One region of the Arthrobacter sp. 01L42 genome, then DNA from elsewhere that is predicted to be linked to it. Evidence: riboswitches for the same ligand, from Rfam matches in the RefSeq annotation. Region 1 holds a riboswitch; the other holds the start of a gene.
The links. A riboswitch is a leader RNA that binds a small molecule or an ion and turns the genes downstream of it on or off. The one in region 1 is predicted to bind glycine.
Positions count from the first base shown of each region.

Region 2: it holds a riboswitch for glycine, as region 1 does, so the genes downstream of both, gcvP (aminomethyl-transferring glycine dehydrogenase) here and gcvP (aminomethyl-transferring glycine dehydrogenase) in region 1, are expected to answer to the same signal.

Region 1 covers NZ_JBFTSL010000006.1:113,215-116,615, forward strand. The annotation lists gene gcvP (aminomethyl-transferring glycine dehydrogenase) at 1-1,189, opposite strand, end outside; glycine riboswitch at 1,242-1,349, opposite strand; glycine riboswitch at 1,351-1,448, opposite strand; gene AC1DN2_RS06945 (hypothetical protein) at 1,944-2,711, shown strand; partial or broken gene AC1DN2_RS06950 (SDR family oxidoreductase) at 2,846-3,376, opposite strand; gene AC1DN2_RS06955 (hypothetical protein) at 3,401-3,401, shown strand, end outside.
Region 2 covers NZ_JBFTSL010000026.1:6,520-9,920, reverse strand. The annotation lists gene AC1DN2_RS19055 (MFS transporter) at 1-1,048, opposite strand, end outside; gene AC1DN2_RS19050 (TetR/AcrR family transcriptional regulator) at 1,116-1,655, shown strand; glycine riboswitch at 1,922-2,020, shown strand; glycine riboswitch at 2,022-2,136, shown strand; gene gcvP (aminomethyl-transferring glycine dehydrogenase) at 2,176-3,401, shown strand, end outside.

The sequences.
Region 1 (3,401 bases):
TGCCGGGCACGCGGACCGTGAGGGTGTCGAAGAAGGAGTCGCTCACCAGTTCCCGGCCGACGATCTTCAGCGTGGCGGCAAGGGCGCGGGTGTTGTTGTGGACGGTCTGGGCGATCGCCTTCAGCCCGTCGGGGCCGTGGTAAACGGCGTAAAACGAGGACACGATGGCCAGCAGCGCCTGGGCGGTGCAGATGTTGGACGTGGCCTTCTCACGGCGGATGTGCTGCTCGCGGGTCTGCAGGGCCAGGCGGTAGGCCGGGACACCGGCGTTGTCCTTGGAGACGCCGACGATGCGGCCGGGGAGCGTGCGTTCCATGCCCTCGCGCACCGCCATGTACGCGGCGTGCGGGCCGCCGAAGAACAGCGGCACGCCCAGGCGCTGGGTGGATCCGACGGCGATGTCCGCGCCCTGCTCGCCCGGAGGGGTGATCAGGGTCAGGGCAAGCAGATCCGCCGCCACGGTGACCAGTGCGCCGCGTTCTTTGGCCTCCGCGATCACGCCGGACTGGTCCCACACCCGGCCGGAGACGCCCGGCTGCTGGAGGACGAGACCGTTGATGTCGCCGTCGGGCAGACCGGCGGAGAGGTCAGCGACCTGCACCTCGAAGCCCAGCGCCTCCGCTCGGCCCCTGACGATGGCAATGGTCTGCGGGAGGCAGTCGGCGTCGAGGACGGTCTTGGCCCCGGCAGCGGACTTGTTTTTGTTGGCGCGGCGCATGAGAAGCACGGCCTCGGCAACCGCGGTGGCCTCGTCCAGGAGGGACGCATTGGCGACCGGGAGCGCGGTGAGGTCCTGGACCATGGTCTGGAAGTTCAGCAGCGCCTCGAGCCGGCCCTGGGAGATCTCCGGCTGGTACGGGGTGTAGGCGGTGTACCAGGCGGGGGCTTCGAGGATGTTGCGGCGGATCACCGGCGGGGTGACGGTGTCGTAGTAGCCCTGGCCGATCATCTGCACGGCCGTCTTGTTCTTGTAGGCGAGCTTGCGCAGTTCGGCCAGCACCTGGACTTCGCTGAGGGCGCTGTCCAGGGTGAGGGGCTTTTCCTGGCGGATGGAATCGGGGACCGCGTTGTCAACGAGGCCATCAACGCTGTCGTAGCCGACGGCCTTGAGCATGGTGTCGATGTCGGCCTGGCGGCGGGCGCCGATGTGGCGGTCTGCGAAGGTGGACGGGGACGATTGAACCGTCATGAGAGGAACTCCATAATTCAGGTGGCATCAAGACGCCACGATGATTCGGGTTCCTCCCCGCTCTGTATTGGACCTGAGAGTTTCCGTTTTGCCCTGCTGATAGCAGCGCGCCACTTGCACCGTCGGTGAGCCCGGTTGCCCGGACTGCTTTCCAGAGTTGCCTTGCCGCGGCGGTACGTGGGCCTGAGAGATTCCTGGGGAGGATTTGCTCCTACGGCGCCTGCTGAACGTACCGGCAGGACTCTCCCGCCGCAGATCATAAGCTGTGCCACTGGTCGGTGACACAGCTCACAATTTATCCGGTTCCCGGGCAGGATGCAAAATTTATTTCAATTGAGTCGCTGTCCCGCGGACGACGGCGGGAGCTCTTCGCCGTCGTCCGCTTGCGTGGGTGAGGCGCATGAGGGCCGTGTCGTTGATCCGGAACACGCGGTCCCAGAGGTCGTCGTCCACCTCGTGGATCGGACCCAGGGGGTTAGTCCATTCGGTGCATTATTCTAAACGGGATACTTTACATTTTCATGCGCGTCCCTCCCAGAGCGCTCATACGCAAGGAGCCTCCGTGAGCCTTCCGGATCAAGCGATGGAACAGGCAGCTCCCAGCAGACCACCAAGCAGGACTCCCGCCGGGGATGCCGCTTGGGGGTGGCTGATCGGGATCCTCGCAGGATTGCTCGGCTTGGGCCCATGGCTGGTATCCGGCGCACAGCTCCCGTTGCAGAACTTGTGGGGCGCAGAGGTCGTTCCAGACCAGATGCCTGTGTCGTTACTGCCGCTAAGCCAGTACGAACTCACCACGATCGTAGCCCTCCTCACCGTAGGAGGTGCAGCGGCCGGACTCGCGGTGCGCATCTGGTCCCCCGCCCGACGGCGACTGGTGACGTGGTGCGCGGCAGCCGGCGTTCTTGTGGTCCAGTTCACGGCTGCCGTCCAGTCCTTCACAGTGCTCGACGGCGGCTTGGCGGGCGGAACAATGGCGAGCCTGTACTTCGCCGGGCTGCTCGCGGGCGTGACCGCATCCCTCGCTGCTGCCCTCGTGGCGCACCTGCTGCTCTGTTCAAGGACCCGGAGCCTGGCGGCATTGGGCGCCGGACTCGTGGCGGTGCCGTTCGCTTCGTGGACGGTGGAGTGGGTTGTCGGCTTCGTTGGGCACATCAACGTCCCCGTCGCAGTGCCGTCAATCGCTCTCTGGATTCCCGCCGTCCTCGTTGGTGGCGCCCTGGCATGGTGCGGCCTTCGTCCTGCGCGGCGGACCGCGGTGTGGGCCGTGAACCTTGCCCTGTTGTGGTTTGTTCCCGCCCTGTTCATCTCGGTCAACTACGTCCTGGGGACTCGTATCCTGGCTGGCGACCTGCAGGAGATGCTGTTGATGAGTCGGCAAATCCTGGCGGTAACGCTTGGACCCGCGGGCGGAGCACCTCCCAAAATCTTGCTGGCTCTGGTCATCGCGTTGGCAGGGCTGGGTGCCAAATCCATTGCCGCCCGCCGGTGGCCGGACGTGCCCACCTTCCCGTCCACGTAAAATCCGGGCTCACCCGCGATGTGTGGACGTGATTGCACCAGCGGATCCGATGGTGCAATCACGGATTTGATCCCGATCCAGCGGACGACGGCGGGACTTCCCGCCGTCGTCCGCTTGCGTGGGGTGCCGCTCCCCTACAGCGCGGACCAGCCGCCGTCGGAGGCGAGGATGGCGCCGTTGATGTTGGTGCCGTCGTCGCTGAGCAGGAAGGTGATGGACGCGGCGAGCTGCGCGGCGGTGGCGGGGGTGGGGACGGTGGCCTGCATCAGCGGGCCGAGGCGTTCGGCCGCGAGCTGGGATCCCCAGGTGGCCACGATGTTGGTGATGGTGGGGCCGGGGGCCACGGCGTTGAAGCGCAGGCCCTTCGGCCCGTACATCGCGGCCGAGTTCTTGGTCAGGCCCACGACGGCGTGCTTGGACGCGGTGTAGGCGGCGCCGGCGGCGGACCCGCGCAGGCCGGCCTCGGAGGCGACGTTGACCACGGAGCCGGTCCCGGCGTCCAGCATCAGCGGCACCACCGCGCGGGTCAGGCGCATGAGGGCGGTGACGTTGATCCGGAAGACGCGGTCCCAGGTGTCGTCGTCCACTTCGTAGATCGGGGCGAAGTTGTCCATGATGCCGGCCACGTTCGCCAAGGCGTCGATGCGTCCGCCGGCGGCCGCAAGCCCGTAGACGAGGCCTCCGGCCGGG
Region 2 (3,401 bases), on a different contig from region 1:
CCTTGCGCACCAGCGGGACCACGAGCAGCCCCGCTACAACCGTGGCGATGAGGGCCGGGACCATGGCGACGCCGGAGGCCGAGGGGGACTGGCCCTCCAGCAGCTGCAGGTGCTGGGCCAGGAAGAGAATGAAGCCGTTGAAGGAGAACAGTGCCAGGACGTTGGCCACAATGGCCGTACTGAAGATCCGGTTGCCAAACAGGCTGACGTCGAGCATCGGCGCGGTGCTGTGGTCTGTCCTGTGGATACGGGCAAGCGCGCGTTGCCGCCGGATGAACACATAGCCCATGAGCAGGCCGGTTCCGATGCTCGCGAAGGCCTCGGGAGCCGGCCCGTGGGTGGCAAGGGCTTTGATCCCGTAGACCACCGGCACCATGACCAGCAGGGACAGGGCAATGCTGGGCACGTCCACCCGGCCCGGCTTCGGATCGCGGGATTCCGGGATCAGGGCCGGCCCGAGCAGCAGCAGCGGCAGGATGATCGGCACCGCGACCAGCAGGACGGCGCCCCACCAGAAGTGTTCCACCAGCCAGCCGCCGACAATCGGGCCGAGGGCGGCGCCGCCGGAGAAGCCGGCGGCCCAGATTGCCACCGCCAGCCTGCGCCGGTTGGGCTGCGGAAAGATGTTCCGGATCAGCGACAGCGTGGATGGCATCAGCATGGCGCCGAACAGGCCAAGCCCGGCGCGGCCGGCGATCAGCCATTCCGCACTCGGCGCGAACGCCGTCACGGCGGACACCGCGGCAAAGCCTGCGCTGCCCACGAACAGCAGCCGGCGCCGGCCGATCCTGTCGCCCAGGGAACCCATCGCGACCAGGAGTCCGGCCAGGACCAGGGGGTAGGCGTCGACGATCCAGAGCAGTTCGACGCCGGAGGCGGTCAGGCTGCTGGCGATGGCCGGCAGGGCGAACGTGAGCGCGGTGTTGTCCACGGCCACGAGCAGGACGGGGAACATCAGCAGGGCCAGCGCCACCCAGTCACGCCACGGTGCCCGGGGCCCGGTGGCCGCAGGAGTGCTGGTGGCTACGGTGATCGATGAAATGCTCATGAGAATAACTGTACCGTCTGGACGGTACAGTTAAGAAATGCGCGCGCGGACAGGCATGATGGGAGGCATGCCCAGGAAACCCGTCGCCCGCGAGGCCGTCCTCGATGCCTTCGAATCCCTGCTCATCGAAGTCGGTGAACGCGCCGCGACGCTGGACGCCGTCGCGCGCCGGGCCGGCGTCTCCAAGGGCGGCCTGCTCTACCATTTCCCGACCAAAGAGGCCATGATCGCGGTCCTGCTGGAACGGCTGGACCGGCTTCTGGCTGCGGATGTTGCGGCCATGGCGGCAGCCCCGGAAGGGGCGGCGGCGTACTTCATCAAGTCCTCGGTGTGGGCGGACACGCCCATGGACCGGGTCTTCGTGGCGGCTACGCGGCTCGCCGAGGTGGCGCACGGGGAAACCCTCCGCCGCTTCGCCGCCGGCCAGGCGAGCTGGCTGGAACTGCTGGCGGCCGACGTCGGGCCCGCCATGGCGAAGGCCGTCCTGTGCATGGGGGACGGGCTGTACTTCAACGCCATGCTGGCGCGGGGTCCCGGCGGGCCGCCGCCGGAAGTCGAGGCGGACGTCCAGAGCCTCCTGGCCGCCGTCGAGCGCCTGCGCGGCTGAAGCCCACACCCACACCCACCCCTACTCCCCGCCGACCCCCCCTTACTCCCCGCCGAATTCGCCGGAAGCGTTCGAGTACGCCGGAAAGTTGCGGCGACTCCGGGCGTTTCCGGCGAAATCGCGCCGCCGGATTGGCCGCCGGGTGGCTCGTGGCCCGTAACCTGGGTCCGCCGCCGGGAGGGAGTTTGCGGACGCGCGCTCGGCATAGGACAATGAGAGCTGTGACTGTTGTCACCCCCGATTGAACACCCAATTAAATACGCCTTTGATCTGCGGCGGGAGAGTCCTGCAAGTAGGTACAAGCAGGCGCCGTAGGAGCAAACCCTCCCCAGGAATCTCTCAGGCCCATGTACCGCCGCGGCAAGGCATCTCTGGAAAGTAGCAGGCGTGTCCCGGACATGCTGTGCTCACCGACGGTGCAAGCGGAGCCCTGAAACGCGGGCTGCGCGGAAACTCTCAGGTCCAATACAGAGCGGGGAGGAACCCGAATCAATGTGGCGTACCCTGCGCCGCCTGAGTTATGGAGTTCCTTGTGACTGTTACCCCAGCCTCCACGTCCTTCGTTGACCGGCATATCGGCGCGCGCCGCCAGGCCGACGTCGACGCCATGCTGAAGGCTGTCGGCTACGACACCGTCGACGCCCTGGTGGACACCGCCGTTCCGAAGGACATCCGCCAGGACGCCGACCTCGCGCTCGCCGCGGCCCTGAGCGAGGTCGAAGTCCTCGCCGAGCTGCGCAAGCTGGCGTCGAAGAACAAAACCGCCGTGCAGATGATCGGGCAGGGCTACTACGACACGCTCACCCCGCCGGTGATCCGCCGCAACATCCTCGAAGCCCCGGCCTGGTACACCGCGTACACGCCCTACCAGCCGGAGATCTCGCAGGGCCGGCTCGAGGCGCTGCTGAACTTCCAGACCATGGTCCAGGACCTCGTCGGCCTGCCGATCGCCAACGCCTCCCTGCTGGATGAAGCCACCGCCGTGGCCGAGGCCGTGCTGATGATGCGCCGCGCGAATAAGAACAAGACGGCGCACGACGGCAAGACCGTCCTCGACGCCGACTGCCTGCCCCAGACCATCGCGATCGTCAAGGGCCGAGCGGAGGCGCTGGGCTTCGAGGTCGAGGTCGCCGACCTCTCCAAGGGCCTGCCCGACGGCGTCATCAACGGCGTCGTCCTGCAGCAGCCGGGCGTCTCCGGCCGCGTGTTCGACCACACCGCCGTGATCGCCGACGCCAAGGAACGCGGCGCCCTCGTCACCGTCGCGGCAGATCTCCTCTCCCTGACCCTGATCACGTCCCCGGGCGAGCAGGGCGCTGACATCGCCGTCGGATCCGCCCAGCGCTTCGGCGTGCCGCTGTTCTTCGGCGGACCGCACGCTGCCTACATGGCCGTCCAGAAGGGGCTCGAGCGCTCCATGCCCGGCCGCCTCGTGGGTGTCTCCAAGGACAACGCCGGCGTTCCCGCCTACCGCCTGGCCCTGCAGACCCGCGAGCAGCATATCCGCCGCGAGAAAGCCACCTCCAACATCTGCACCGCCCAGGCCCTGCTGGCCATCGTGGCTTCCTTCTACGCCGTCTACCACGGCCCGGACGGGCTGAAGGCAATCGCCCAGTCGGTCCACGTCCACGCGAAGACCATCGCCGCCTCCCTGAAGGCCGCCGGCCTGGATGTGCTGCACACCTCCTTCTTCGACACCATCACCGTCTCCGTGCCGGGCCGGGCAGCTGAGATCATCGCGGCAGC